DNA from 2 places in the Streptomyces sp. NBC_00726 genome. Region 1 is predicted to be linked to the other one. Evidence: predicted binding sites of a transcription regulator. Region 1 holds the regulator's gene; the other holds the start of a gene.
What was found. The regulator HrcA, encoded in region 1, represses chaperone genes, less so after heat shock. The targets are predictions, from matches to a motif close to TTNGCACTCNGNNNNNCNGAGTGCNAA.
Positions count from the first base shown of each region.

Region 1 (10,229 bases):
GTGTCCCGGCCGAGCCCGACCACGCCGACGACCGAGGGATCTCTTCCGGCCACCTCGATGATCTTCTTCACCGCGGGTATCTGCTGGAGCATGTCCTGTCCGCCGTTGGCGGTCAGCACCCGCAGCTTCACGGAGAAGTCCAGCGTGTTGGTGTGGTGCTGGTAGAGGTAGACGCCGGCCAGCTCCTCCATGGCCTTGCGGGTGCGCTCCGGGGACGGGGCGGTGAACGGACCCGCGTAGATCAGCGTGACGTACTTGTCGCCCGGTTCGATCGAGGCGTTCTCCTCGGCCACCGCCCGCTCGATCCGGTCGAAGGTGACGCCCGCCCCGGCCCCGTCCAGCTCCAGGTCGTTGCCCTCCGCGAAGCGCACCCGGGGCGATGTCGCCACGCCGATGCACTCCTTGTCGCCGCCCGGCCCGGCCAGCCGCACCGAGTCCGTGTCGACGTCCGTGAGCGGACCATGGCAGTAACGGTTCGCCAGGTGGTTGCTCAGCAGCATCGTGCCCAGCAGCGCACCGGCCATCAGAGCGGCGAGCGTCGTCCGCGACATCACCCACCACACCCACGTCCGGCGGACCCGCCGCGTGGACAGCCGCGTGTGCGCGTGCTCATGGGTCAGCTGGTCCGTCGACAGCGGCAGCCGCAGCACCCAGGCGGGCGTGGCCGTGCCGGACGGCGACTGCCCCACGCTGAGATGGCCGACCCAGTCCTCGTACCGGGCCCGCGCCGCCCCCGTGTGCACGGGCGGCGGGTCCGGTGGCAGCGGCGGGGTGTGCCGCAGGATCTCGGCCGCCGGCAGCGAGGCCAGGAGCAGCAGCGGATCGACCTCGCTGCGCCGGGAGCGGACGTTGTTGACGGCGTTGATCAGCTGCACGCCGCCGTTGCTCTGGACGGCCCTCGGCAGGAAGACCACCGGCGGTACGGTCCGCTTGCCGCGCCGCCAGTCCGGCGCGTGCGGCCGGTAGCTGTCGCGCAGGTCCTCCAGCAACGCCTGCACCCTCAGCTCCAGGTGGAACTGGCGCGACCGCTCGTCGCCCGCCGCCGCGTCGGCCACCCGCCCCGCGACCACCGCCGCCCGCGCCCGGATCACCCGCCACGAGCCGCTGGGCGAGAGACGGGACCAGCCGTCCGACGGATAGCCGGTACTGGCGGCGGCCAGCGACGAGGTGGTCGCGAACCACCTGCTGGCCCGGCGCAGCCACAGCAGCGGCGGCGCCGACGTCGTCACCAGCCGGACCACCGCGAGCCCGAGCACCGCGCCCACGGCCACCAGCACGGTCGGCAGCCAGCCGATCTCGCCGAGCAGCACCCCCAGGACCGCGATGACCACGGCCCCCACGAAGGTCTCCGGCCGCACCGACTCGCGCAGCGCGGTCCACCAGGTGCCCCGGCCGCGCCGCCCGGCCCGCCAGCGCAGCGCGCTCAGCTCCTCCAGGATGCGTTCGTCGCGCTGGTCCCGGGAGCCGCCCGGGTCCGGGTCCCGCAGCACGGCATCGGTGGCCTGCTCGATGGCGCCGAGCAGCCGGGAACGGGGAAAGGCGAACGGCTTGTACTGCGACCCGCCCCGGGTCTCCCACGGCTTCTCGGTCAGCGTGCGGACCATGTCGAGCGCCGCGTCGTACGGGGAGTCGCCGTGCCCGTCGAGCAGCCGCAGGGGGACGCGGCGCGGCTGGTTGGCCCGGTGGACCTGGTGCACGATCTGCTCGACCCGGGCGTCCACATCGGCCGGCACGTCGGCGTCGGCGGCCTGGAGGACCACCAGGGGCATCACGGGCCGGTTGTCGCGGTAGTCGTCGATGAGCTGCTGCACGAAGTGGAAGACGGCGGAGGCCGCCTCGTTCTCCGCAGTGTCCCGCCAGACCTCGCGTGCCATCGCCCCCGTGCCTTCCCTCGCGAAAAGAGCCTGGCCCCACTCAATAACCGATGATGCGTGCGAGGCGCAGCCAGTTCCCAGGATCGGTGCCGGATCGACGGGAGGACCGGCCGGACATCAGTCCGGAAGGGTGACGAAATCAATCAATTCCTCGACGCGGCCCAGGAGTTCGGGCTGAAGGTCCCGGTAGGAGCGGACCGAGGACAGGATGCGCTGCCAGGCAGCTCCGGTGTTCTCCGGCCAGCCCAGCGCCCGGCACACCCCCGTCTTCCAGTCCTGCCCGCGCGGCACCACCGGCCACGCCGCGATCCCCACCGACGCCGGCTTCACGGCCTCCCACACGTCGATGTACGGATGCCCGGCCACCAGCACATCGCTGCCCGACACCTGGGCCGCGATCCGGGACTCCTTGGAACCGGGCACCAGATGGTCGACCAGCACCCCGAGCCGGGCGTCCGGCGCGGGCGCGAACTCCCGCACGATCGCCGGCAGGTCGTCGACGCCCTCCAGATACTCCACGACCACGCCCTCGACGCGCAGGTCGTCGCCCCAGACCCGCTCGACCAGCTCCGCGTCGTGCCGCCCCTCCACATAGATCCGCCCGGCCCGCGCCACCCGCGCCCGCGCCCCGGGCACCGCCACCGAACCGGAGGCCGTACGCGCGGGCCGCACCGGGCCCCCGGCCGACGGGCGCACCAGCGTGACGACCCGGCCGTCGAGGAGGAAGCCGCGCGGCGCCAGCGGGAAGACCCGGTGCTTGCCGAACCGGTCCTCCAGGGTCACCGTCGGCCCCTCGGCGGTCTTCTCGCACCGGATGACCGCGCCGCAGAAACCGGTGACCGCCTCCTCCACGACCAGATCGGTCTCGGCGGGCACCTCCGGGGCGGGGGCGGACTTCTTCCACGGCGGGGTCAGATCGGGCTGGTAGCTGCGCATCGCACGACGATAAGCGGGGAAGACCTACGACACGCCGAACCGGCCCGCCAGCGCCGCCCGCTGGGCCCGGACGAACGCCGCGTCCACCACCGCCCCGTGCCCCGGCACGTACAGCGCGTCCTCCCCGCCCAGCTCCAGCAGCCGGTCCAGCGCGGCCGGCCAGCGCGCCGGACTGGCGTCCGGGCCGGCCTGGGGCTCGCCGGACTCCTCGACCAGGTCGCCGCAGAACACCAGCGCGGGGGAGCCCGGCACCAGCACCGCCAGATCGTGGCCGCTGTGCGCCGCGCCCACGTTCACCAGGACCGCCTCCCGGCTACCGCCCAGGTCCACCGTCAGCTCCCCGCGCACCTCGTGGCGCGGGGCCACCAGCACATCGACGGACCCGGCCGCGTCCGCCTCGGGCAGACCCTGGGCCACCGCGTCCGCGTACAGCTCGCCGGCCCCGCGCCGCAGCAGCTCCGCCGTGCCCTCGGAGCCGTACACCCGTGCACCGGCGAACGCGGCCGTGCCCAGCACATGGTCGAAGTGGGGGTGGCTGAGTGCGATGTGCGTCACCCTCCGGCCGAGCAGCGCCTCCGCCTGGGTGCGCAGTTCCGCGCCCTCGCGCAGTGACGAACCGGTGTCACAGAGCAGCGCCCCGTCCGGACCGGCCACCAGCAGAGCCGTCGCGTCCCAGACCGGAAGGCGCCGCCGGCCCGTTCCGTGACCCAGCCGCTCCCATCCGAACTCTTCCCAACAGGCATCCATACGGCGACGCTATCCGCAGCGACCTGCGCGGTCGCGCGGTAGCGTGGCCGGTCGCCCTTGCTAGGGCACCACCCCGTCGCCGTACACTGGCCGGGGATCGCTGGCACTCGTACGCACCGAGTGCCAGGAGGAATCCCGGGAACGGCCCGGGAACACCGACGTGGACAGCTGGAGGTGTGCGCGATGCTCAGCGAACGCAGACTCGAAGTGCTGCGCGCGATCGTCCAGGACTACGTCGGGACCGAGGAGCCCGTCGGCTCCAAGGCGCTCACGGAGCGGCACAGGCTGGGGGTCTCCCCGGCGACGGTCCGCAACGACATGGCGGTGCTGGAGGAGGAGGGCTTCATCGCCCAGCCCCACACCAGCGCCGGGCGCATCCCGACGGACAAGGGCTACCGGCTCTTCGTGGACAAGCTGGCGGGCGTCAAGCCCCTCTCCTCGCCCGAGCGCCGCGCCATCCAGAACTTCCTCGACGGCGCGGTCGACCTGGACGACGTCGTGGGCCGCACCGTACGGCTGCTCGCGCAGCTGACCCGGCAGGTCGCCGTCGTGCAGTACCCCTCGCTGACCCGTTCGACGGTGCGGCATGTGGAGCTGCTGTCCCTGGCCCCGGCCCGGCTGATGCTCGTGCTGATCACGGACACCGGACGGGTCGAACAGCGGCTGGTGGACTGCCCGGCGCCGTTCGGCGAGACCTCGCTCGCCGATCTGCGGGCCCGGCTCAACAGCCGGGTGGTGGGGCGCCGGTTCGCCGATGTCCCGCAGCTGGTGCAGGACCTGCCGGAATCCTTCGAGAACGAGGACCGGGGAACCGTGTCCACCGTCCTCTCGATCCTGCTCGAAACCCTCGTCGAGGAGACGGAGGAGCGGCTGATGATCGGCGGCACCTCCAACCTCACCCGCTTCGGACACGACTTCCCTGTGATGATCCGGCCGGTGCTCGAAGCACTGGAGGAACAGGTCGTGCTGCTGAAGCTGCTCGGCGAGGCCAAGGACTCGGGCATGACCGTACGCATCGGGCACGAGAACGCCCACGAGGGCCTCAACTCCACGTCCGTCGTCGCGGTCGGCTACGGTTCGGGCGACGAGGCAGTCGCCAAACTCGGCGTGGTCGGACCGACCCGCATGGACTACCCCGGAACGATGGGAGCGGTACGCGCAGTGGCACGTTACGTCGGACAGATCCTGGCGGAGTCGTAAGTGGCCACGGACTACTACGCCGTACTCGGCGTGCGCCGCGACGCTTCCCAGGACGAGATCAAGAAGGCATTCCGGAGGCTCGCCCGCGAGCTGCACCCGGACGTCAACCCCGATCCGAAGACCCAGGAGCGGTTCAAGGAGATCAACGCCGCTTACGAGGTCCTGTCGGACGCGCAGAAGAAGCAGGTCTACGACCTCGGCGGAGACCCGCTCTCGCAGTCCGGCGGCGCCGGCGCGGGCGGCTTCGGCCAGGGCGGCTTCGGAAACTTCTCCGACATCATGGACGCGTTCTTCGGTACGTCGTCGCAGCGCGGGCCCCGCTCGCGCACCCGGCGCGGCCAGGACGCCATGATCCGGCTGGAGATCGACCTCGCCGAGGCGGCCTTCGGCACCACCAAGGACATCCAGGTCGACACCGCCGTCGTCTGCACCACGTGCAGCGGCGAGGGCGCGGCCCCGGGCACCTCGGCGCAGACCTGCGACATGTGCCGCGGCCGCGGTGAGGTCTCCCAGGTCACCCGGTCCTTCCTCGGCCAGGTCATGACCTCGCGGCCCTGCCCGCAGTGCCAGGGCTTCGGCACGGTCGTGCCGACCCCGTGCCCGGAGTGCGCCGGCGACGGCCGCATCCGCTCGCGGCGCACGCTGACCGTGAAGATCCCCGCCGGTGTCGACAACGGCACCCGCATCCAGCTCGCGGGCGAGGGCGAGGTCGGCCCCGGAGGCGGCCCCGCCGGCGACCTCTACGTCGAGATCCACGAGCTGCCGCACGCGGTGTTCCAGCGCCGCGGCGACGACCTGCACTGCACGGTCACCATCCCGATGACGGCGGCGGCCCTCGGCACCAAGGTGCCGCTGGAGACGCTGGACGGCCTGGAGGAGGTCGACATCCGGCCGGGCACCCAGTCCGGCCAGTCCGTCCCGCTGCACGGGCGCGGCATCACCCACCTGCGCGGCGGCGGCCGCGGCGATCTCATCGTGCACGTCGAGGTGACCACCCCGGTCAAGCTCGACCCCGAGCAGGAACGCCTGCTGCGCGAACTGTCCAAGCTGCGCGGCGAGGAGCGGCCCACCGGCCAGTTCCAGCCGGGCCAGCAGGGCCTGTTCTCCCGCCTGAAGGACGCCTTCAACGGCCGCTGACGGCTTGCGCGCACACGGTACGGGCCCGGGCTCCGGGTCCGTACCGCGCCGGGCCGGACCCTGTCGCGGGGCGGGCATCACGGGACAGGAAGGACATGACACGATGCGGTCATGCCCTCCGCGCTGACCGCTCTCTGCCGGTATCCCCTCGTGCAGGCCCCCATGGCCGGCGGTCCGTCCTGCCCGCAGCTCGCCGCCGCCGTCTCCGAGGCCGGCGCGCTGGGCTTCCTGGCCGCCGGATACAAGACGGCGGACGCCCTGCGCGACGAGGTCCGCCAGGTGCGCGCCCTGACCGGGCAGCCCTTCGGCGTCAACCTCTTCATGCCGCAGTGCGAACCGGCCGACCCCGCCGTGCTGGAGCAGTACCGCCGCCGGCTCGCGGGCGAGGCCCGTGGTTACGAGACCGAGGTCGGCGACCCGGACGTGCCCGGCGACGACGGTTACGAGGACAAGCTCGCCGTCCTCCTCGACGCCCCGGTCCCGGTCGTCTCCTTCACCTTCGGCTGCCCCTCCCGCGACACGCTCGACGCGTTCGCGGCCGCCGGTACGTACACCGTCGTCACGGTCACCTCGCCGGAGGAGGCCCAGGCCGCCGAGTGGGCCGGGGCCGACGCCGTCTGCGCCCAGGGCACCGAGGCGGGCGGCCACCGCTCCACGTTCCACGACGACCCGGCGACCGAGGACGGCGGCACCGGGCTGCTCAGCCTGGTCGCCCAGGTCCGCGAGACCGTGCAGATACCGGTCGTCGCCGCGGGCGGCCTGATGCGCGGCGCCCAGATCGCCGCCGTCCTCGCGGCGGGCGCCGACGCCGCCCAGCTCGGCACCGCCTTCCTGGCCTGCCCGGAGTCCGGCGCCCACGCCCTGCACAAACAGGCCCTGACCAACCCGCTGTTCGTCCGGACCACCCTGACCAGGGCCTTCTCCGGGCGCCCGGCACGCGGCCTGGTCAACCGCTTCGTGCGCGAGAACGGACCGTACGCCCCCGCCGCCTACCCCCAGGTCCACCACATGACCTCCGTGCTGCGCAAGGCCGCCGCCCGCGTCGGGGACGCCCAGGGCATGGCGCTGTGGGCCGGGCAGGGCCACCGCATGGCCCGCGAGCTGCCCGCCGGCCGGCTGGTCCGGCTGCTCGCGGACGAACTGGACGCCGCACGGACGGCAGTGAGCACAAGGAGCGCACAGTGACGGCACCCGTCTTCGTCGTCGGACACCTCCCGGACACCCCCGAGTTCGTCCTCGACGGGCCCGAGGGACGCCACGCCGTCTCCGTGAAACGCCTGCGCACCGGCGAGGAGGTCGTCCTCACGGACGGCCGCGGCCGGTGGGCCCGGGGCGTCGTGCGTACCGCCGAGGGCAAGGACCGGCTGGTCGTCGGCGACCTGGCCCCGGTCCAGGAGGAGCCGCGCCCCGCGCTGCGGATCACCGTCGTCCAGGCCCTGCCCAAGGGGGACCGGGGCGAGGTCGCCGTGGAGACGATGACGGAGACCGGCGTCGACGCGGTCGTCCCGTGGCAGGCAGCCCGCTGTATCACCCAGTGGAAGGGCGACCGCGGCCTCAAGTCCCTGGCCAAATGGCGCGCCACGGCCCGGGAGGCCGGCAAGCAGTCGCGCCGGGTGCTCTTCCCGGACGTGGCGGACCTGGCCACCACCAAGCAGGTCGCCGGCCTCCTCGCCGGGGCGGACTTCGCGGCCGTCCTGCACGAGGACCGCGACCACCCGAGCGAAGCGCTGGCCACCGTCGCGCTGCCCGACGAGGGCGAGATCGTGCTCGTCGTCGGCCCCGAGGGCGGGGTGTCCCCGGACGAGCTGACCGTGTTCGCCGCCGCCGGCGCCCGCATCTGCCGCCTCGGCCGCTCGGTCCTGCGCACCTCCACGGCGGGCACCGCGGCGACGGCGCTGCTCTTGGGACGCACGGGGCGCTGGTCGTAAACCGTCCCCGATGGGGTGGTTGTGCCCGGAACCGGTCTACCGCACCGTCAGACGGGGTGGGAAGCTGCCCGTATGGGGACATCAAGGGCAGGGGGCCGTCGTGCGGCCCGTCGTTTTCCGGCCGCGCTCTGCCTCGCCGCGGCCGCCGTCGCCGGACTCACCGCCTGCGAACCCGGCGACGCCACCGGCGCGTTGAACACCGCGTCCGTCGCCTTCACCACGGACCGGACCGCCACCCGCGCCCTGGAGCACGAAGGCGTCCAGGTGCGCTGGCTGACCTGCACCGCCTCGCTCGACGGAGGCGGCGCCCGCTCCGCAACCCCCTCCGCCACCCGCCGGGCGGCCGAGGTCCACTGCGACGGCAGGACGAAGTCCGGCGGCGACATCGCCCTGGACGGGCAGGTGACCTACGCGGTCGAAGGCCGGTGCGTACGCGGCGACATGACCGCGAAGACCGGTGGACGCGCCGTCTTCCGGGCCACCCTCCTCGGCGACTGCACCGCCCCCGCCACGACCGCGCCGCCCGCCGGAGCCCCCGGCCCGGGCAACGGCCCCACCGCCACCGTGACGGTCACGGTCACCGCTTACCCCGGCAAGTAGCCGGGCGGTCGACGGAATCTCCGGTGGGCACGCGTCCGGGGCGCCGGTGGCGGGGACGTACTCCGGCCAACCCCGTGCCACCGGGCACACCCGCGGCCTAGGGTGATCGTGTGACACAGCCTTCCTACCTCCGGTACCCCCATGTCCAGGGTGACTTGATCGCCTTCACCGCCGAGGACGACGTCTGGCTCGCCCCGCTCGACGGTGGCCGGGCATGGCGGGTCAGCGCAGACAACCGTCCCGTCACCCAGCCGCGCATATCCCCCGACGGCACCCTCGTCGCCTGGACGTCCACCCGCGACGGGGCGCCCGAGGTGCACATCGCCCCCGCCGACGGCGGGCTCTCCCGGCGGCTCACCTACTGGGGCGACGCCCGCACCACCGTGCGCGGCTGGACCCCCGAAGGCGACGTGCTGGTCACCAGCACTCAGGGCCAGGTCTCGCTGCGCCGCACCTGGGCCCGGGCCGTCCCGGCCGACGGCGGTCCCGCGCGGACCCTCCCGTACGGCCCCGTGGGCTCCCTCGCGTACGGGCCCGGCGGACGCGTCCTGCTGCTCTCGGCCACGATGGGCCGCGAGGCCGCCAGCTGGAAGCGCTACCGGGGTGGCGCGGCCGGCAGGCTCTGGATCGCGGCGGAGGACGACCCGCTGGAGTTCGCCCGGCTCCACGAGGAGATCGACGGCAACATCGAGTGCCCGATGTGGGTGGGGGAGCGCATCGCGTTCCTCTCCGACCACGAGGGCACCGGAGCCCTCTACTCCTCGCTGCCCGACGGCACGGACCTGCGCCGGCACACCCCCGCCGACGGCTTCTACGCCCGGCAGGCCACCACCGACGGCACCCGGGTCGCCTACGCCTCCGCCGGCGAACTCCGGCTCCTGGACAGCCTGGAGAACGACGAGCCCCGCCGCGTCGAGATCCGGCTCGGCGGCCAACGCGCCGACCTCCAGCCCTACCCGCTGCACGCCGACAGCCACCTGACCAGCGCCTCGCCCGACCGCACCGGCCGGGGCAGCGCCGTCCTGTCGCGGGGCGCCGTGCACTGGGTCACCCACCGCGAGGGCCCGGCCCGAGCCCTCGCCGCCGAGCCCGGTGTACGGGCCAGGCTGCCGCGCACCTTCCAGGCCGACGGCGACCAGCACGTCGTCTGGGTCACCGACGCCGAGGGAGACGACGCGCTGGAGATCGCCCCCGCCACCGGCACCGCCCCCGGCGCCGCGCCCCGCCGCCTCGCGGCCGGCCGGCTGGGCCGCGTCCTGGCCCTCGCCCCCGCCCCGGACGGCAGCCGGTTCGCGGTCGCCGCGCACGACGGGCGGGTCCTGATCGTCGAGCGGGAGAGCGGCGAGATCCACGAGGTGGACCGCAGCGAGAACGGCGACGCCTCCGGCCTCGCCTGGTCGCCCGACTCCGCCTGGCTCGCCTGGTCGCACCCCGGCCCCGAGCCGCTCAGCCAGCTCAAGCTGGCCCACATCGCCGACCTGTCGGTCTCCGAGGCGACGCCCCTGCGGTTCCGGGACTTCGCGCCCGCCTTCACCGCCGACGGAAAGCACCTGGCCTTCCTCTCCGAGCGCGCCTTCGACCCGGTCTACGACGCCCACGTCTTCGACCTGGCGTTCATCGGCTCCTGCCGGCCGCACCTGCTCACCCTCGCGGCGACCACGCCTTCCCCGTTCGGACCGCAGCTGCACGGCCGGCCCACCGAGAAGGAGAAGGGCGGCGACGGCGAGGACAACCCCACCGCGCTCCCCATCACCCGCATCGACCTGGACGGCCTCGCCGACCGGATCGTGCCCCTTCCCGTCGAGGC
Region 1 is NZ_CP108983.1:1,810,217-1,820,445, reverse strand. It holds gene OG338_RS08165 (hypothetical protein) at 1-1,874, opposite strand, end outside; gene OG338_RS08160 (DUF3097 domain-containing protein) at 1,992-2,810, opposite strand; gene OG338_RS08155 (MBL fold metallo-hydrolase) at 2,835-3,557, opposite strand; gene hrcA (heat-inducible transcriptional repressor HrcA) at 3,741-4,757, shown strand; gene dnaJ (molecular chaperone DnaJ) at 4,758-5,894, shown strand; gene OG338_RS08140 (nitronate monooxygenase) at 6,006-7,079, shown strand; gene OG338_RS08135 (16S rRNA (uracil(1498)-N(3))-methyltransferase) at 7,076-7,822, shown strand; gene OG338_RS08130 (hypothetical protein) at 7,895-8,422, shown strand; gene OG338_RS08125 (PDZ domain-containing protein) at 8,533-10,229, shown strand, end outside.

Region 2 (10,229 bases), 1.8 Mb from region 1:
AGGCCGACAACCTGGCCCGCGAGCTGGGTGTGACCGGCGGCCTGTACGTGAAGGACGACTCCGGCAACCCGACGCACTCCTTCAAGGACCGCGTCGTCGCCATCGCCGTCGAGGCCGCCCGAGCCTTCGGCTTCACCACGCTCTCCTGCTCCTCGACCGGCAACCTCGCCGGTGCGGTCGGCGCCGCCGCGTCGCGCGCGGGCCTGCGCTCCTGTGTGTTCATCCCGCACGACCTGGAGCAGGGCAAGGTCGTCATGGCCGCGGTGTACGGCGGTGAGCTGGTGGGCATCGAGGGCAATTACGACGACGTCAACCGCTTCTGCTCCGAGCTCATCGGCGACCCGCTGGGCGAGGGCTGGGGCTTCGTCAACGTGAACCTGCGTCCGTACTACGGCGAGGGCTCCAAGACGCTCGCGTACGAGATCTGCGAGCAGCTCGGCTGGCGGCTGCCCGACCAGATCGTCATCCCGATCGCGTCCGGCTCGCAGCTCACGAAGATCGACAAGGGCCTCCAGGAGCTGATCAAGCTCGGCCTGGTCGAGGACAAGCCGTACAAGATCTTCGGTGCCCAGGCCGAGGGCTGCTCCCCGGTCTCCACCGCCTTCAAGGCCGGTCACGACGTGGTCCGCCCGCAGAAGCCGAACACGATCGCCAAGTCCCTCGCGATCGGCAACCCGGCCGACGGCCCGTACGTCCTGGACATCGCCCGCCGCACCGGCGGCGCCGTCGAGGACGTCAACGACGAGCAGGTCGTGGACGCGATCAAGCTGCTGGCCCGCACCGAGGGCATCTTCGCCGAGACGGCGGGCGGGGTGACGGTCGGCGTGACGAAGAAGCTGATCGACGCCGGCCTGCTCGACCCGGCGCTCACCACCGTCGTCCTGAACACGGGTGACGGCCTCAAGACGCTGGACGCGGTGGCCGACACCTCGCAGGCGACCGCCACGATCCGCCCGAGCCTGGACGCCTTCCGCGCCGCCGGACTCGCCACCAGCTGACCACCCGAGACTTCAGGAAGGCACCGCCATGAGCGTCAAGGTCCGCATTCCCACCATCCTCCGCACCTACACCGGCGGCCAGGCCGAGGTTCCGGCCGAGGGCGCGACCCTCTCCGAGGTCATCGCCTCGCTGGAGAAGGACCACCCGGGCATCGCCGCCCGCGTGCTGGACGACCAGGGCAAGCTGCGCCGCTTCGTCAACGTGTACGTCAACGACGACGACGTGCGCTTTGAAGGCGGCCTCGACGCGGCGACCCCGGACGGTGCCGGCGTCTCGATCATCCCCGCAGTGGCCGGCGGCTGCTGAGCCCAAGGCTCTGTAGCACCACCGCAATTGCCCCCTCCGCGCGAGAAGCGGAGGGGGCAATTCTGCATGGTTGAACGGGGTAGAGTGTGGGAAGTCCCCTTCGCTGCCCGTGCCCCTCGCATACGAGAATGCGCCGCGCCACGATCAGAAGCAGCCAATGTGCCTGAGCCTCTTGCGCCTTAAGTCGCCTTTGCCGGGCCCGACTTGCCCCGCAAGCTCAGCAATTCCTCATATTCGGGCGATCGGTGCTGCGCAGAATTGTCGTCCGATTGACCTGTCGCACAGGGCAGTTGGGCAGATACATTCAGCCGCGGTCGACGCGCTTCGGCGCACTCACGTTACAGGGGAGTTAGGCATGGCTCAGGGCACCGTCAAGTGGTTCAACGCGGAGAAGGGGTACGGCTTCATCGCGGTCGACGGTGGTGCGGATGTATTCGTCCACTACAGCGCGATCCAGATGGACGGGTACCGCACCCTCGAAGAAGGTCAGCGGGTCGAGTTCGAGATCTCGCAGGGCCAGAAGGGGCCGCAGGCGGACATGGTCAAGCTCGCCGTCGGCTGAGCCCGGCACGGCACGTCGGCCGCGACGCCACGCACGTACGAAGGGTCCGTACCTCCAGAGGTGCGGGCCCTTCGCGTTGCCAGGCTCTGTCCACATGCCGAAGGCGACGCTTGCGCCCTCCCGTCGCCCGACCGCCACCCCTCAAGGAGCCTTCGGCGCTTGCACTCAACGGGGTCGAGTGCTAATCATTGGGCTTAGCACTCTCCAGGTGAGAGTGACAGAATTTGGACCGGGCCGGTGAGGCCCGCAGGCCAGGCGGGGAAGGAACCGCAGGGCACGCAGGCCGTCCGTCGCGGGCGCCACTCGGTCCGGAGCAATCCACCCCTGTCCGGGAGGACCACTTCACATGGCCAAGATCATCGCGTTCGACGAGGAGGCCCGGCGCGGTCTCGAGCGCGGCATGAACCAGCTCGCCGACGCCGTCAAGGTCACCCTTGGCCCCAAGGGTCGCAACGTCGTCCTTGAGAAGAAGTGGGGCGCCCCCACGATCACCAACGATGGTGTGTCCATCGCCAAGGAGATCGAGCTGGAGGACCCGTACGAGAAGATCGGTGCGGAGCTGGTCAAGGAGGTCGCCAAGAAGACGGACGACGTCGCCGGCGACGGTACGACCACCGCCACCGTTCTCGCCCAGGCGCTCGTCCGCGAGGGCCTGCGCAACGTGGCCGCGGGTGCGAACCCGATGGCTCTCAAGCGGGGCATCGAGAAGGCCGTCGAGGCCGTCTCCGCCGCCCTCCTGGAGCAGGCCAAGGACGTGGAGACCAAGGAGCAGATCGCTTCGACCGCCTCCATCTCCGCCGCCGACACCCAGATCGGCGAGCTCATCGCCGAGGCCATGGACAAGGTCGGCAAGGAAGGCGTCATCACCGTCGAGGAGTCCCAGACCTTCGGTCTGGAGCTGGAGCTCACCGAGGGTATGCGCTTCGACAAGGGCTACATCTCGGCGTACTTCGCCACCGACATGGAGCGCATGGAGTCGTCCCTGGACGACCCGTACATCCTGATCGTCAACTCCAAGGTCAGCAACGTGAAGGACCTCCTTCCGCTGCTGGAGAAGGTCATGCAGTCCGGCAAGCCGCTGCTGATCATCGCCGAGGACGTCGAGGGCGAGGCCCTGTCGACCCTGGTCGTCAACAAGATCCGCGGCACCTTCAAGTCCGTCGCCGTCAAGGCCCCGGGCTTCGGCGACCGCCGCAAGGCCATGCTCGGTGACATCGCCATCCTCACGGGCGGCACCGTCATCTCCGAGGAGGTCGGCCTCAAGCTGGAGAACGCCGGTCTCGACCTGCTCGGCCGCGCCCGCAAGGTCGTCATCACCAAGGACGAGACGACGATCGTCGACGGCGCCGGTGACAGCGACCAGGTCCAGGGCCGCGTCAACCAGATCCGTGCCGAGATCGAGAACTCCGACTCGGACTACGACCGCGAGAAGCTCCAGGAGCGCCTGGCGAAGCTGGCCGGCGGCGTGGCCGTCATCAAGGCCGGTGCCGCCACCGAGGTCGAGCTGAAGGAGCGCAAGCACCGCATCGAGGACGCGGTGCGCAACGCCAAGGCCGCCGTCGAGGAGGGCATCGTCGCCGGTGGTGGCGTGGCTCTGCTCCAGGCTTCGGCCGTCTTCGAGAAGCTGGAGCTCTCGGGCGACGAGGCGACCGGCGCCAACGCCGTCAAGCTCGCGCTTGAGGCCCCGCTGAAGCAGATCGCCGTCAACGGTGGTCTTGAGGGCGGCGTCGTCGTGGAGAAGGTCCGCAACCTCCCCGTCGGCAACGGCCTGAACGCCGCGACCGGCGAGTACGTCGACATGATCGCCGAGGGCATCCTCGACCCGGCGAAGGTCACGCGCTCCGCGCTCCAGAACGCCGCGTCGATCGCCGCGCTGTTCCTCACCACCGAGGCCGTCATCGCCGACAAGCCGGAGAAGGCCGCCGCGGCCGCTCCGGGCGGCATGCCGGGCGGTGACATGGACTTCTGATCCTGACGGATCGGCGGTTCCAGCAGTACCTGACACCGGCCCCCGGGGATGCGTCCCCGGGGGCCGGTGTCTTTGTGCGTACGTGTACGCGTACGAGCTCAGCCCGCGTCGAGGCCGTCCACGAGACGGGTGAGGAAGCGGTCGAACATGGCGTCCGGGGTGACCGGCCGTCCGGCCGTCGCCAGCGCGTCCGCGAGTTCCGGATGGGCGCCGTCCGCCGCGACCTCCGCCAGATACACCGCCTCGGCGGCCGCCCGCCCGGGGTCCCGGGCCGCCCGTGCCTGGCCGACCTCGTAGGCCACATGGGCTGCCACGAATGACGTGAGCTGGGCGAAGATCTCCAGCCGGGCCGCCCCGTCGAGCCCGATGGGCCGCAGCGCCGCGAGCGCGTGCTCCACGAAGGCGAGCGTGCGGGGGCCCAGGGTGCGGCGGGCCTGCACGGCGGCGGGCAGCCAGGGGTGGCGGAGCATGTTCGCGCGCTGGTGGCGGCCGATGGTCTTGAGGTCGGCGCGCCAGTCGCCGGTGAGCGGGCCGGACGTGGGCAGCTCACCGGAGACGTGGTCGATCATCAGGTCGAGCAGCGTTTCCTTGTCGGGGGCGTAGCTGTACAGCGACATGACGCCGGCGCCCACCTCCGCGGCGACCCGCCGCATGGTGACCGCGTCGATCCCCTCGGCGTCCGCGACGGCGACCGCGGCGGCCGTGATCACCTCTCGGCTGAACGCGGGTCTGCGGCCGCGCCTGGGCCGGTCCTGCTCCCGCCAGAGAACTCGCGGATCGATGCCTCCGGCACCTTCGGTGCGGGTCACGTGCTCAGCCTCTCTCACCCGGGTCGCCTCCGTGGACCATCCAAGCATCCAGTATTCTCGTACTTAGTACGAGAATACTGATGGAGGCGAAGATGACCCGATCGACGCACGACGCCCGCCCCCGGGCCGCATGGACGCCGTCGTCCGCGAAGCCGCCGCGCGCCGCCCGGCTGATGCGCGCCTCCTGGCGCGGTCTGCCCGCCGCGCGCCACAAGGCGGGCGTCGAGCGCGGCCTGGCGGTGCCCGCCGCCGACGGCAGTCCTCTGCTCACCGACCACTACTTTCCGCGCGCCGAGGGCGACTTCCCGACCCTCCTGGTCCGTACGCCGTACGGGCGGGGAGTGCCGTGGTCCCCGCAGTACGGCATCCTCTTCGCCGAACAGGGCTTTCATGTGGTGCTTCAGAGCTGCCGGGGGACGGGTGGTGCGGGCGGCGCGGGCGGCGGTTTCCACCTCTGGCGCAACGAGCCGGCCGACGGCCTCGCGGCGGTCGGCTGGCTGCGCGAACAGCCGTGGTTCGACGGGCGCTTGGGCACCGTCGGCCCCAGCTATCTCGGGTACGTGCAGTGGGCGCTGGCCCTCGATCCGCCGCCGGAGCTGAAGGCCATGGTGGTGCAGGTGGGGCTGCACGATCCGTACGCCCTCTTCCACACCGACGGCGTCCTCAACCTGGAGACCGCGCTCGCCGTGGGCGCCGGCATGACCTACCAGCACCGGGGTATGGGCGCGTTCATCCGGGCGACCCTGCGCCTCCAGCGCCGGCTGCGTTCCGCCGTCACCGCGCGTCCGCTGCGCGGGGCGTACGCGGACGCGCTCGGCGGTGAGATTCCCTGGCTGGACGAGGTGATGGCCCACCCGGACCCGGACGACCCGTACTGGGAGGGCGCGTCGCCGGCGGGGGTGGCGGAAGGGGCGGCGGACCGGATGGCGGAAGGCGCGGCGGACCGGGCGCCCGTGCCCACCGCCCTCGTCACCGGCCGGTACGACGCCCTCGTGGACCAGACCTTCGCGCAGTACGACCGGCTGTGCCGGGCGGGCGGCGAGGCGTCCCTGCTCGTCGGCCCGTGGACCCACACCTCGGCGCTCCAGGCGGGCTGGGCCGAGGTGTTCGCCGAATCCCTGGCCTGGCTCCGGGCCCACCTGTGTGACGACCCGTCCGGTCTGCGCCCGACGCCGGTGCGCGTGCACGTGGGCGGTGCGGAGGCGGGCGTCCGGGACCTGGACGCGTGGCCCCCGGAGGCGTCCACGGCCTCCTGGTACCCGACCGCCGACGGCCACCTCACCCGGGAGGCCCCCACGGACACCGCCCCCGTCGCCGCCTTCCGCCACGACCCGGACGACCCGGTCCCCACGCTGGGCGGCGCGCTGCTCTCCCGTACGGCGGGGGCGCGGGACAACGCGTCATTGGAGGCGCGCGCGGACGTCCTCACGTTCACCGGGCCCGCCCTGGCCAAACCTCTTACCGTGCTCGGTCCGGTTTCCGCCCGGGTCAGCGCCTCCACGGATACCGGGCACGGCGAGGTGTTCGTCCGGCTGTGCGACGTGGACCCGGAGGGCCGGTCGGTCAATGTCTGCGACGGCCTGGCCCGCCTCCGCACCACGGGCCCGGACCCGGTCCGTGTGACGATCCCGATGACCCCCACCGCCCACCGCTTCGCCCCGGGCCACCGCATCCGCTGGCAGATCAGCCCCGGTCCCCACCCGCGCTACGCCCTGAACCCGGGCACGGGGGAGCCCCGGATCGATGCGACGGAATTCGTACCCGTACGGGTGACGGTGCACGCGGACTCAGAGTTGACGCTGTCGGTGGGCCGACCGGGTAAGGAAATGCGCCTGGCGCCATCTGTCAGTCCTGGGTGGTAGACATACGACTGGCCATCGTGAATCAGGTCCGTAGAATAGATTCAACAAGGAGGTGCTAAGTGGATCTCGTGCTAGTGGGGGAGCGGATCCGCCGCGAACGTGAGCGCGCTGGGCTCAACCAGCGTGACCTCGCGCGACGCGCCCAGCTCTCCCAACCGACCCTGACCCGTATCGAGACCGGTACTCGTGCCAACGTGACTCTCGCGGAACTGGATCGCCTCGCTGTCGCGCTGGGTATCCCGGTGCGGCTGCTCACCAGTGGCGACCCTGTGCGAGAGAGGGTCCAGATCGCGGCCAGAACCGACGAGGTGACCCTCGCGGAGCGTGAGGAGGCGCTTCGGCGCACCCTCGAAGTGCTTGAATTGGATGCCCGTCTGGACAAGCTGGGGACGAACACCACGCAGCAGCGAAAGCCACAGGGGCATGTAAAGGTTCCGGACCAGCAGCTTCCCGGGGAGGTGCAGGCCAGCGAACTGGCCGAACGGGTCCGCGAGGCTCTTCATCTGGGCTGCGCCCCCGTTGCCGATGTGGATGAACTGATCGAACAGCTCACCGGTGTCGACACAGCGGTACTGAGGCTACCGAAGGGCGCCGAAGGATTTACCGCCACCGACCCTGCTCGCGACACGACTCTCATTGCCGTTCGTGCGTGCGACGTGCCCGAACGGCAGCGGTTCAGTTTCGCTCACGAGCTCGGACATTTGTTGTGGAATGACGGTGCTCAGGTTCATGCGCTGAACGACGGAAGAACCCCGGGTGAGAGACGTTGCGACGCCTTTGCCCGCAACCTCTTGGCACCGAGGGAAGGCATCAGATCCTGGCTGGCCGCTGAGAGTTTTCCAGAAGGTGGCCGGATGGACGAGCGTACGGCCGCACTTCTGGCACGCCACTTCCGAGTCAGCTTTCCCGTCATCCTCATCCAACTGGAGGAGATGTCACTCGTCACGACCGAGCAGAAGAACGACCTGCGGGGACCGACCGGCGTGCAGTTGGCACACCGTTACGGCTGGGGCCCGGCGTACGAGCAGGAGAAGGACGCCGCCCAGGCTGTACGGGCTCCCAGGCGCATTCTCGAACGGGCCGTTGACGCCTATCGGCAGAATCTTCTGGGTGTGCGGGCTCTGGCCATGCTCGAAGGATGCAAACCGGAAGAGGCCGAAGCCAGACTCGCGGAAGCCGGCATCGTTCCCGACCCTCCGAATCCCAGGCGGGCCAACCTGTCCCGGCTGGTTGCCCGCGGGCTGGCGAAGTAGGAGTAAAGTAATCCCGCCTGGGGATGTCGAAGGGGTGGGGGCTTGCCCAACCAGCACGCGGAAGCGTCAAAGGAGACGGCTTCGCCGGATCAACGCGAACCGCTATGCATTCTGGACGCAGTAATCTGCGTGCACTTCGTCGGTGCGAATGTCCACCGTTTGCTGGTGGACGTTCTCCAGAAGGCGGATCTGACGTTGCTCGTGCCGCAGGAAGTCTGCGATGAAGTCGCGCGCAAGGACAGGAAGTACCCCGGGCTGAAGCTGAAGTGGACGCGTCTGGCGGGCAGTCGTCACGTCCGCGTTCTTCCCGCTCTTGAGGCACGGACAGCACCGGCTCGTGTCATCGAAGTCTTCGAGGATGTGCGAGGCCGACAGGTAGAAGATGCCCTGCGGAACTCAAAGGATCTCGGCGAAGCGGTAGTTGTAGCTCATGGAGTGCACTACCAGGACGAGGGGCACGAAGTGATCGTCGCCATCGACGATCAGGGCGGCCAAGCACTTGCGACCGATCGGGACCTGGAGGTCATGACCGTCGAGGACGTTCTGGTGATGGCCATTGAGTTCGGACGCTTTGCTACCGAGGGTGATCTGAAGAACGTGTACGGAAAGCTCCGGAAGTTCGGCGACGGCCTCCCCTCCTACGCGCAGACGCAGCTGGCCATTTACTACAAGGAGTGGCATGGCCAGCAGGCGGTGCAGAGCTAGGCACCGTCACTCCACGCGAGGTCCTGCATGCCTGTCCCCCGTACCCGTTCCTGGCTTGGGTGCGGGGGGCAGGCATGTACCTCGCACCTTGCGTCTCTTGCGCAAAAATCTGACATGGCGACGCACTTTTCTTGTGTAGGGGCGGGAATATCTCGCGCGCATCTTGTGGGCGGGCCGCCGCGCGCCCTACTGTCGCCTCACTCATGACGGTGGCGGCCTCCCCACGCGTGTATGGCTGTTGAGCCCCGTCGACCCCTCAGAGAAACGGGCATGCGATGTCACGGAAGTTCGCCGCCGTCGCGGCGGCGGTGCGAAGACCGCGCCGGGCCGGGCTGTACGCGTCGACGGTCGCCTCGGTGACCGCGGCCGCCGTCGGGTTCGGGGTGCTGGCCGGTGCGCCCGCGCTCGCCGGACCCCGGCACGCCGCCGCTCCGGCCCCGGTCGTCACGCGCGCCGCGCTCGACCCCGAGCTGGTGCGGGGGCGGGGCGCGAAGGTGGCGTTCGCGGAGCAGGAGGCCGAGAACGCGGTCACCGACGGGACGGTCATCGGCCCGGACCGGGACGCCTACACGCTGCCGTCCGAGGCGTCGGGGCGTAAGGCGGTCAAGCTGGCGCCGGGGCAGCACGTGGAGTTCACACTGCCCGCGGCGGCCAATGCGATCACCGTGCGCTACAGCATCCCGGACGCGCCGGGCGGCGGCGGGATCACGGCGCCGCTGGACGTCTCGGTGAACGGCTCCAAGCGGTCCACGATGACGCTGACCTCGCAGTATTCCTGGCTGTACAACCAGTACCCGTTTTCCAACGACCCGAGCGCCGGGCTCCTCCACCCCGACTGGTGGATCACCGAGTGCGGCTGCGTGCCCGCCGGGACGACGCCCGCCCCGGTCGTGGACAAGCCGTTCCGGCCGAGCCACTTCTACGACGAGCAGCGTCTTCTGCTCGGCCGTACGTACCGCGCGGGCGACACCGTACGGCTGACCGTGCCGGCCGGGAGCCGGGCCGCGTGGACGGCGATCGACCTGCTGGACTCCGAGCGGGTCGGGCTGCCGCACGTCGAACTCCTCGCCGCCAACGTCCTCGCGTTCGGCGCGGACCCGACCGGGCGGCGGGACGCGGCGGGGGCGATCGAGAAGGCGATCGCGTTCGCCCGGCTCACCCGTCTGAAGGTGTACATCCCGCCGGGGACGTACCGCGTGGACCGACACATCGTCGTGGACGACGTCACGATCACCGGCGCGGGCAGCTGGTACACGAAGATCAAGGGCCGCGAGGTCGCGCTGGCCGAGCCCGCCGCCGACGGCTCGACGCACACCGGCGTCGGCTTCTACGGGAAGTCCGCGGCCGAGGGCGGCAGCCGTAACGTGCATCTGTCCGGTTTCGCCATCGAGGGCGATGTGCGCGAGCGCATCGACACCGACCAGGTCAACGCGATCGGCGGTGCGATGAGCGATTCGACCATCGCGGGCCTGCACATCAGCCACACCAAGGTCGGCATGTGGTTCGACGGGCCGATGAAGAACCTGAAGGTCTCCGACACCGTGATCGTGGACCAGATCGCGGACGCCATCAACTTCCACACCGGCGTGACCGATTCGCGGGTCACGAACACCTTCGTACGCAACTCGGGCGACGACGGCCTCGCCATGTGGGCCGAGAAGACCACCAACGCCCGCAACACCTTCGACCACAACACCGTGCAGACCCCGGTCCTCGCCAACGGCATCGCGATCTACGGCGGCAGCGACATCACCGTCTCCGACA
Region 2 is NZ_CP108983.1:3,645,968-3,656,196, forward strand. It holds gene thrC (threonine synthase) at 1-998, shown strand, start outside; gene OG338_RS16325 (MoaD/ThiS family protein) at 1,027-1,305, shown strand; gene OG338_RS16330 (cold-shock protein) at 1,661-1,867, shown strand; gene groL (chaperonin GroEL) at 2,214-3,836, shown strand; gene OG338_RS16340 (TetR/AcrR family transcriptional regulator C-terminal domain-containing protein) at 3,935-4,645, opposite strand; gene OG338_RS16345 (CocE/NonD family hydrolase) at 4,738-6,507, shown strand; gene OG338_RS16350 (helix-turn-helix domain-containing protein) at 6,567-7,760, shown strand; gene OG338_RS16355 (hypothetical protein) at 7,803-8,465, shown strand; gene OG338_RS16360 (glycosyl hydrolase family 28-related protein) at 8,741-10,229, shown strand, end outside.
Region 2: the regulator HrcA is predicted to act here: its motif matches at 2,026-2,052, upstream of groL (chaperonin GroEL).